Regions from separate parts of the Nocardia brasiliensis ATCC 700358 genome, predicted to be linked through region 1. Evidence: riboswitches for the same ligand, from Rfam matches in the RefSeq annotation. Region 1 holds a riboswitch; each other region holds the start of a gene.
The links. Region 1 has a riboswitch for S-adenosylmethionine ahead of O3I_RS25595 (2OG-Fe(II) oxygenase). Riboswitches for the same ligand answer to the same signal wherever they lie in the genome.
Positions count from the first base shown of each region.

Region 2: it holds a riboswitch for S-adenosylmethionine, as region 1 does, so the genes downstream of both, O3I_RS02115 (aminotransferase class V-fold PLP-dependent enzyme) here and O3I_RS25595 (2OG-Fe(II) oxygenase) in region 1, are expected to answer to the same signal.
Region 3: it holds a riboswitch for S-adenosylmethionine, as region 1 does, so the genes downstream of both, O3I_RS05265 (bifunctional o-acetylhomoserine/o-acetylserine sulfhydrylase) here and O3I_RS25595 (2OG-Fe(II) oxygenase) in region 1, are expected to answer to the same signal.
Region 4: it holds a riboswitch for S-adenosylmethionine, as region 1 does, so the genes downstream of both, O3I_RS11810 (amino acid ABC transporter permease) here and O3I_RS25595 (2OG-Fe(II) oxygenase) in region 1, are expected to answer to the same signal.

Region 1 covers NC_018681.1:5,826,392-5,828,586, forward strand. Annotated here, with positions in the region: gene O3I_RS25590 (tRNA-dependent cyclodipeptide synthase) at 1-115, opposite strand, end outside; gene O3I_RS25595 (2OG-Fe(II) oxygenase) at 118-891, opposite strand; SAM riboswitch class IV at 1,043-1,161, opposite strand; gene O3I_RS25600 (TetR/AcrR family transcriptional regulator) at 1,322-1,918, opposite strand.
Region 2 covers NC_018681.1:473,190-475,384, reverse strand. Annotated here, with positions in the region: gene O3I_RS02115 (aminotransferase class V-fold PLP-dependent enzyme) at 1-1,057, opposite strand, end outside; SAM riboswitch class IV at 1,106-1,219, opposite strand; gene O3I_RS02110 (LysE family translocator) at 1,318-1,956, shown strand.
Region 3 covers NC_018681.1:1,215,475-1,217,669, reverse strand. Annotated here, with positions in the region: gene O3I_RS05275 (MFS transporter) at 1-218, opposite strand, end outside; gene O3I_RS05270 (TetR family transcriptional regulator) at 334-1,038, shown strand; SAM riboswitch class IV at 1,080-1,190, shown strand; gene O3I_RS05265 (bifunctional o-acetylhomoserine/o-acetylserine sulfhydrylase) at 1,284-2,195, shown strand, end outside.
Region 4 covers NC_018681.1:2,635,818-2,638,012, reverse strand. Annotated here, with positions in the region: gene O3I_RS11815 (hypothetical protein) at 1-654, opposite strand, end outside; SAM riboswitch class I at 953-1,047, shown strand; gene O3I_RS11810 (amino acid ABC transporter permease) at 1,307-2,195, shown strand, end outside.

The DNA of each region.
Region 1 (2,195 bases):
AGTCCGCACCGACGCTGACCAGCAGCACCGTGGAGCGGCCGTCGGTGGTGATGCCGTCGGAGCGCAGATCGTAGGCGGCCTTGTGCGACGCGGAGAGCAGCGTGGTGGTGGTCATCGTCAGCTCCAAACCTTCAGCGCGGCAGCCGGATCGCTCACACCGATGAACAAACCGATGGTGATGCGCGGGCGATCCTGTGACGGCGCGACCGCGTGCACCCGGCGCGGATCGATGAAGATCGCGTCGCCGACCCGCGGTGTGATGACCAGCGCGGGCTCGCCGACCTGCGCCCGATTGATGCCGTACACCCGGTCGCCGGAACGATCCCGGTACTCGTGCTCGTCCGGGTAGTCGTCCCAGATCTCCAGTTCCCCGCCCTGATCCGGCACGTCCAGATAGACGTTCACCGACAGCTGGCGCGTGATCCGAACCGCGAAGTCCGCCGGCAGGTTTCGGCTCACGTTGTCGGTATGCGGCTCGAGATCGACCCCCGCGAGTTGATAACGCGCGACACCGGCGAAGAAAGCCTGCCCGTCCTGGCGCAGCAGACTCGCACCGGACGGCCAGATCTCGTCGAGCAGCAGCCGAAGATCGTCCGCGGGATACGAATACGGCGCGGCGATCTCGCGCAGGCGCTCGATATTGTCCCGGGCGTGCTCGAAGTACTGCGCCCGGCCGCTGTCGGTGCTGGTCTCCGAGAAGGCGTGACCGATCCGGCGGAACTGCGGGTCGGTGGCGAGCGGACCGTGGTCCTGCCTGCCCACGAACGCCTTTCGCAGATGTTCGAGCGCGTCCGGCCGGACGAACCCCGACAGCCGGACGGCGTGCACGTCTCCGTTCAACAGTGCGGTCAGGGACGCACGGTCGAATCCCTGCCTGGTGGTGTCCAACACGCGTTCTCCGAGAGATGGCGTGGCCGTAGTCATGTCGTTCCCCTCTGGTTGTCGCTCTATGGACCGGGCACAGGCCCAGGCAGGAGAAGAGAGTTCGGTCAGTAGACATGGTTCGACCCCCAGTTCTCGAGAGGGCCCCAGTTCTCGACGGAGCCCGCGCTTGCCCGGGCCGCGGTGAGCGGCTCGGCCTGGTCTTGACCCGGGGCACCCCGCCGCGGATGGAGGGTTGCCGGCCAGCTAGCCGGGGACTTGACGCTGGCACTCTTGACCTGGCTCAAGAATCCGCCACGGCAGAACCGTTGTCACGCTTTAGAATCGCGCTGAGTTTCAAGATCCCGAAGGAGCCCTCCGGTCAGGTATTCAGGCCCGCCCGGATCGCCCGCTCCACCGGCGAGTAGTCGCCGTCCGGCCAGCGCCCACCAACGGCGGTTCAGCCTGATGCGGCGGTCCAGGTGTGGGTCCAGGTGCGGGCTATGCGGCGGGCTCGTTCTGGGGAGATGCGGGTGGGTTCGGTGATGGTGGCGATGGCCAGGCCGTCGAGGAGGGCGAGGAGTTCGGCTGCGGCGTCGGAGGATTCGGCGGCGCGGGCGGGGTTGACGCGGGCGAGGACGGTGGCCAGCAGCTCTTCGGTTTCGCGCCACTGGGTGCGGTGCAGGGCGGCGATCTCGCGGTCGTGGGTGGCGCGGGCGACGAGCGCCAACCACACCCGGGTGAGGCGGTCGTCGGGGGTGGGGCTGAGCAGCAGTTCGGTGAGGCCGAGCAGCTGATCGGCGGGGGCGAGGTCGGCGACGCCGGACTGCCGGAACCGTTCGGCGGCCTGGGCGCGCACGTGATGCCACGCGGAGAGGAGCAGTTCGGTCTTCGTCGAGAAGTGGTACTGCACCGTGCCGATCGAGACGTTCGCGCGCGCGGCGAGATCGCGGATGCTGACGCCTTCGATACCGCCCTCGGCGATCGCGTCGGCCAACCGGTCCAGCAGCTGGCTGCGCCGGTCCGTGCCGTCGACGGCAGTGCGGCTTTCGACCATCTCGACCCCTCTCGTTCCACTCGAAGCGGACTCGTCCCAAGTGCACCGTAACGCCTGCGGCCGTTCCAGACGTGGGACACTACCGATGGCTCTCATACGTACGTCCGACAGCAACATATAATTACAGCTCGTGCTCTAATACGTTCGTATAGTATGCTTCCACAGCCGATACGCACGCAGACCGGACCTCCTATGCGAACCCGCGTGTCCAGCGCATCCGCTGGCACTGCTGGCCATCCTCGCGGCATGGACGTTCTGGTACAGCAAGCGCTGGCGT
Region 2 (2,195 bases), 4.1 Mb from region 1:
GTTCGGCGGACAGGTAGGCGGCGACGTGGCCGGGGACGAATCCGTCCAGGGTGAAGGCGACGATGCCGACGGTGTCGGGGCTGTCGTGCCAGATGCGCAGCAGGCGCACGCCCGCAATCGCGGCGAGGCCCTCGCGCAGCCGATCGGCGAGTCGGTGTTCGTGCGCGGCAAGGGTTTCGGCGTCGATCTCACAGAGCGCGTCACAGGCGGCGGCGAGCGCGGCGGCGCCGAGCACGTTGGGCGAACCGCCCTCGTGCCGCTGCGGCGCGGCCGCCCACTCGACACCGGTGGTGCTGACCTCGCGGACCGCACCACCACCGGCCAGGTACGGCTCGGCCCGGTCGAGCCAGTCCCGGCGACCGACGAGCACGCCCGCCCCGAACGGCGCGTACAGCTTGTGCCCGGAAAAGGCGACGTAGTCGATCCCGGTGTCGCGCAGGCTGATTCGACGATGCGGAGCCAGCTGGGCGGCGTCGACGAGGATGCGGGCGCCGCACTGGTGTGCCACGGTGGCGAGGCGCTCGAGCGGCAGCACCTCGCCGGTCACGTTGGACGCGCCGGTCACCGCGAGCAGCGCGGCGGGCTTGCTGCACAGCTCCGCGACCAACCGGCCGATGGTCTCCTCGACGGTCGCCGCGGCCTGCACCACCCGGCGTCCGTGCCGGGTCCAGGGCAGCAGGTTGGCGTGATGTTCGATGTCGAGCACCACGGTGTCGCCGGGCACGCAGGACGCGAGCAGGTTCAGCGAGTCGGTGGTGTTGCGGGTGAACACCACGACCTGGTCGTCGGCGGCGTCCAGGTAGCGGGTCACCGAGCCGCGCGCGGCCTCGTAGCACTCGGTGGAGATGCGCGAGGCGTAGCCGGCGCCGCGGTGCACGCTCGCGTAGAACGGCAGCAGCTGCTGCACGCGGTCGGTGACCTGGGCCAACGCGGGTGCGCTCGCCGCGTAGTCGAAGTTGGCGTAGGTGGTGGTTCCGCCCTGGACGAGCGGCACCCGCAGGTCGTCACCGGAAACCCGGGCGAGGGCGGCACAGGTCTGGTCCACAACAGCAGTCATCACGAAAATCCCGTCGGCTCTGGGACCCATGATCTGGAAGATTCATCGAGTCCGCGCTTGCCGCACCCGGTCGGGCGACGGCCCGGTCGTCACCCGGAGCACCCCACCGCGGAGGAGGGTTGCCGACCAGCAAGCCGGGGCTGAACGCTGGTACTCATGACCTGTCCCGAGATTGACAGACACCGCCCCGCCCTGTCAACACGCGCCCACACCGCCGAAAACACCTTGCGCGGACGCCGACCGAGGACCAGATTCAGGAAATGTCGCTTTCCCTGCTGCTGAGCTTCATCGGCGTATGCGTCCTGCTCTCGATCACCCCGGGCCCGGATTCGTTCCTGGTGCTGCGCTTCTCGATCGTGGACGCGCGACCGGGGATCGCCGCCGCGATCGGCTCGGCAGTGGGCGGCATCGTGTGGGCGGTGGTGGTCGCGGCGGGCGTCGCGGCGCTGCTGGAACAGTCCGCGACCGCGTATCGCATACTCAAGGTGGTCGGCGGAATCTACTTGGTGTACTTGGGAATTCGCGCGCTGCTGGAACAGCGCCGGGCGCGCCGGGCCGGCCTGCACGGCGACGACGCGGCGCAGGCCGCGGCGGGCGCCCGCGCGTCGGTTCGCTCGGCGTTCACCGCGGGTCTGGTCTCGTGCATGTTCAACCCGAAAGTGGGCCTGTTCTATCTCGCCGTGCTCCCCCAGTTCCTCACCGAGGTCACCTTCGCCAACACCTTGGCGCTCGGCGCCGTCGAATCCTCGATCGCCGCGGTAGAGATGGTGCTACTGGCCCTGGTCGCCTCCCGCGCGGTCGCGCTGCTGCGCCGGCCGAAGATCCGGGAGCGTCTCGAACAGGCCAGCGCGGCAATCCTGGCGACCCTCGGAATCGGCACGGCGGCCTCCGCGGCCTGATCCCGAGCGCCCCGAAACGCTCTGAGCTGCAAGATCACCAAGCCGATGAGCGGAATCACATCGCTGTGACCACCCGGCCGTAGCGATCGGCCAGCGAACCCGCCGGACAGCCCGCCCACCAGCGGTTGCTTCGGCGTGTCCACTGGAAATCGCCTCGACCTGCAACGACTCCGCCCGGCCCGCGGCACCCGGCAACCACGCCGGTGAACAACAAACGTCGACAACCCCGAGTACCGTGG
Region 3 (2,195 bases), 4.6 Mb from region 1:
ATCAGCGTGTACGCCGTGAGCATCCACTGTTTGTTGCCGTCGCTGATGCCGAGGTCCTGCTGCGCGAAGGGCAGCGAGATCGTCACGATGGTGGCGTCGAGCACCACCATGAGCTGGGCCAACGCGATGACGCCGAGGGCGAACCAGCGCGCGGAACTGCCTTGTTTTTCTGGAACTGCTACCGCTGTCGCAGTGTCGGTCACTGTCTTCTCCCTCATATCGAAGTGTTGCCATCCTGGCATTGCGCGACATTTGGCGTCAAGAGAAAAATGTCGTAACACGACAGTTGTCTGTTAATGACACGATCCGACCCGATTGCGATAGCATGGATGCATGCTCGAGTCACCGACGCCGACGAGTGCGAACGCCGCGGCCCCCACGCCGCAACCCCACCCCGGCCTGCGCGAGCGGAAGAAGCAGCAGACGCGGTTGCGCATCATCGAAGTCGGCCTGAATCTGTGCGACGCACAGGGATTCGACGCGACCACGATCGAACAGATCGCCCACGCGGCCGATATCTCGCCGCGCACCATCAACCGGTACTTCGAGAGCAAGGAAGACATCGTCCTCGGGCCGGTGGTCGACTTCGGCGCGGCGGTCGCGCACACCCTGCGCGAACTGCCGCACACCGGGAACGAACTGCACGCGTTGCGCGAAGCGTTCCTGCGGGTCGTCGACAGCGCGTCGACGAACGACAGCACCGACCCGGTGACCTTCCGCCAGTTCCAGCAGATGCGGCGGATCATGCGCAGCAGCGCGGCGGTCAGCACCCGCAGCATCGACCACGCCGAGAGCAAGAACGCCGCGATCGCGAGCGTGCTCGCCGAGCGGCTCGACACCACGCCCGACGCACTGCCGGTACGGCTCATCCTCGGCACCTGGCAGCTGATCGGGCACGTCGGCATGGAATGTCAGGAGGCAGTCTTCGACGACGATGATCTCGAGGGCGCGGCCCAGGCCGCGCGCACGGCCTTTACCACGACATTCGACGAGTTCCTGCGCTTGTGCTGCGGTACCGGTAGCGCCGCCGCGGGGTGAGGTTGCGGCGGCCGCGGCCGCGCCGGTTATGATCGCGGTCAGGTCATGAGTACCAGCGCCAAGCCCCGGCTCGCTGGTCGGCAACCCTCCAGCAGCGGTGGGGTGCTCCGGGTGATGACCCGGCTCTCGACGGTCGAGAGCAAGCGCGCTTCCAGGAGGTTCCCGAAATGTGTTGTTGTTCTGCGCCTGCGCCCCGATAACCCAGCAGTTCTGGCGAGCAACCTTTTCTTTGGAGCAAAACCGACATGACTGACCCCACCGTGTCCGAGGTCGATCCGAGTCAGTGGTCCTTCGAGACCAAGCAGGTGCACGCGGGCCAAACGCCCGACGCCGGTACCGGCGCCCGGGCCCTGCCGATCTACCAGACCACCTCGTACGCCTTCCGCGATACCGATCACGCCGCCGCGCTGTTCGGCCTCGCCGAGCCGGGCAATATCTACACCCGGATCATGAACCCCACGCAGGACGTGGTCGAGCAGCGCGTCGCCGCGCTGGAGGGCGGCGTCGCCGCACTGCTGCTGGCCTCCGGGCAGGCCGCGGAGACCTACGCGATCCTGAACCTGGCCGCGGCCGGCGACCACATCGTGTCCAGCCCGCACCTGTACGGCGGCACCTACAACCTCTTCCACTACACGCTGCCCAAACTCGGCATCGAGGTGTCCTTCGTCGACGACCCGGACGACCTCGAACAGTGGCGCGCCGCGATCCGGCCGAACACCAAGGCGTGCTACGGCGAGACCATCGCCAACCCGAGCAGCGCCATTTTCGACATCCCCGGCATCGCCGCCGTCGCGCACGCGGCCGGGCTGCCGTTGATCGTGGACAACACGGTGGCCACGCCGTATTTGATCCAGCCGCTGGCGCACGGCGCCGACATCGTGGTGCACTCGGCGACCAAGTACCTCGGCGGACACGGCTCGGCTATTGCGGGCGTTATCGTCGACGGCGGCACCTTCGACTGGACGGTGACCGACGCGCAGGGACAGTCCCGCTACCCCGGTTTCACCACCCCGGACCCGAGCTACCACGGCGCGGTGTTCGCCGATCTCGGCGCGCCCGCGTTCGCGCTCAAGGCCCGCGTGCAACTGCTGCGCGACCTCGGCGCGGCCATCTCACCGTTCAACGCGTTCCTGATCAGCCAGGGTCTCGAGACGCTG
Region 4 (2,195 bases), 3.2 Mb from region 1:
GGTGCCGGAGCCGGTGTCGACCGGGACCGCGCGGATGCCGCCGACCGGGAGTGCGGCGGCGAAGAAGTCTTGGACGGCGCGTTCGGCGAGGGGGCGTAGGGCGGGCGGAACCTCCGGGGGCACCATCGCGCGGAAGACATCCGAAAGCGAACCCATCGACGCCATGCCCCCGCGCCCGGTGGTCACGTTCATCCAGGCGACCCGCATCCCGCCGGTGTCCACGCTGTCGCGACCGAGCCCATACGGCATGAAGGTGAACATGGTCTGCCCCGCCTTGACGGCGGACATGTCGATCCCGGGCAACGTGATCGCCGTCTTCGGCCACGGCCCGGGCACGGCCCCCGCCACCGCCGGCGCCAACCCCAGCGTCGTCCCTTCCGAGCAGAACGCCGCCGCCGTCGGATACAGAAACGGCTGCATCCCGAACGCCCGCAACCCATCCACCGCAGCCTGATAAGTCCCGAACAGATCCGACGCCGTCGTCCCGGACTGACCGGCCCGACCCCCGGGCGGAACAGGCGCAACCGAAGCCTGCGGCGCGGCAGCAGGGGACGCGGCGGGGTCAGGGGTGGCGGCGGCTGGGGCGGTCGCGGCAAGGGTCAGGGCACAGGCCGCGGCCGCGGTGAGCATGGTGAGGCGGTGTGCTGCGGCCACAGGGACCTCTTCTCATCGTCGACACGACCGGGAGATGAACGGTACTCCGGCAAACGTCGGCACCACGAGAAATACGACATCGCTACCTTCTGGCGTGTCGTGCGCACTCCCCGTCCCGCGGCCCGCTCCACCGCGCCCCCGCCACGCTCAGCGCATGTTCGGCTATTGGTTATAGCGGGGGGTGGGCAGGGGCGGCAAGGTCTACGCTCACGGTGATCGGTTTCCTTGTGTCGGGGTTTGCGTGCTGGGCATGATAATTCGGCTCGACCCTGGCATCGCCCGATGTCCGGATCGGCGTCAACCATCCAGAGCGACCGAGAGACCTGGCTCGTCGACGTCGCAGCAACCCCCCGGTTCACCGGGTGCGGGTGCTTCCGCCGGGACCGATGGAGGAACCGAAGTGATCAGCTCTGCTGTCCGCAGTACCCGGTGGGGTCGCCGGCATATCGATCAGTGCAAGGTGACCGCCCAGAGCTGTCGGGGCTGACCCGCAGCCAGAGTGTGCACCCGTCGCTGGCCGGGTGATGCGACCGGCGCCCGACGCGGCGCGGTCACGTTCGTTCTTCCGAAGGACCCCGACCATGAGTGAGCGCAGCGAGCGACCAGCTGCCATGGCCGTCGAGACGCCGCCGAACCTCGGCGGGGTGGCGTCATGAGTGCGTCCACCGCCCCCGAAGCTCTGACCGGCGAAACCACCGTGGACGCGAAAGCACCACGCGCCGAACACGAATCCCTGTCGCAGACAGCCGCCCCGACGGTGGCCAAACCCTGGCATCCGTGGCGGTGGGTGATCAGCGCGATCGCGTTGATCCTGCTCGCCCAGTTCGTGCACGGCCTGGTGACCAACCCCGGCTGGGATTGGCCGACGTTCGCGAAGTACATCACCGCGAAATCGGTGCTGTCGGCGCTGCGGGTGACGTTGGAGCTCACCGCGTGGGGTACCGCGCTCGGCTTCCTGCTCGGCACCGCGCTGGCCATCGCGCGCCTGTCGAACAATCCGGTGCTGCGGGTGATCTCGTGGTGCTACATCTGGGCGTTCCGCTCGATTCCGCTGATCGTGCAGCTGCTGTTCTGGTTCAACATCGCCTACCTCTACCACACGCTCTCGGTCGGGATCCCGTTCGGCCCCGCGTTCTTCACGTTCGAGGTGAACGGCGTGATCAGCGGTTTCACCGCGGCGGTGATCGGGCTCGCGCTGCATCAGGCCGCGTATTCGGCCGAGATCATCCGGGCGGGCATCATCTCGGTGGACGCTGGTCAACTGGAAGCCGCTGCGGCGTTGGGTATTCCGCGGGTGCGACAGTTCCGCACAATCGTGGTCCCGCAGGCGATGCGGTCTATCCTGCCGAACGCGACCAACGAGGTGATCAGCCTGTTCAAGGGCACCTCGATCGTGTCGGTGATGGCGATCGCCGAACTGTTCTATCAGGTGCAGGTGATCTACGGCCGCAACGGCCGGGTGGTGCCGCTGCTCATGGTCGCCACCGCCTGGTACATCGTGCTGACCACCGTGTTGTCGGTGGCGCAGTTCTACATCGAAC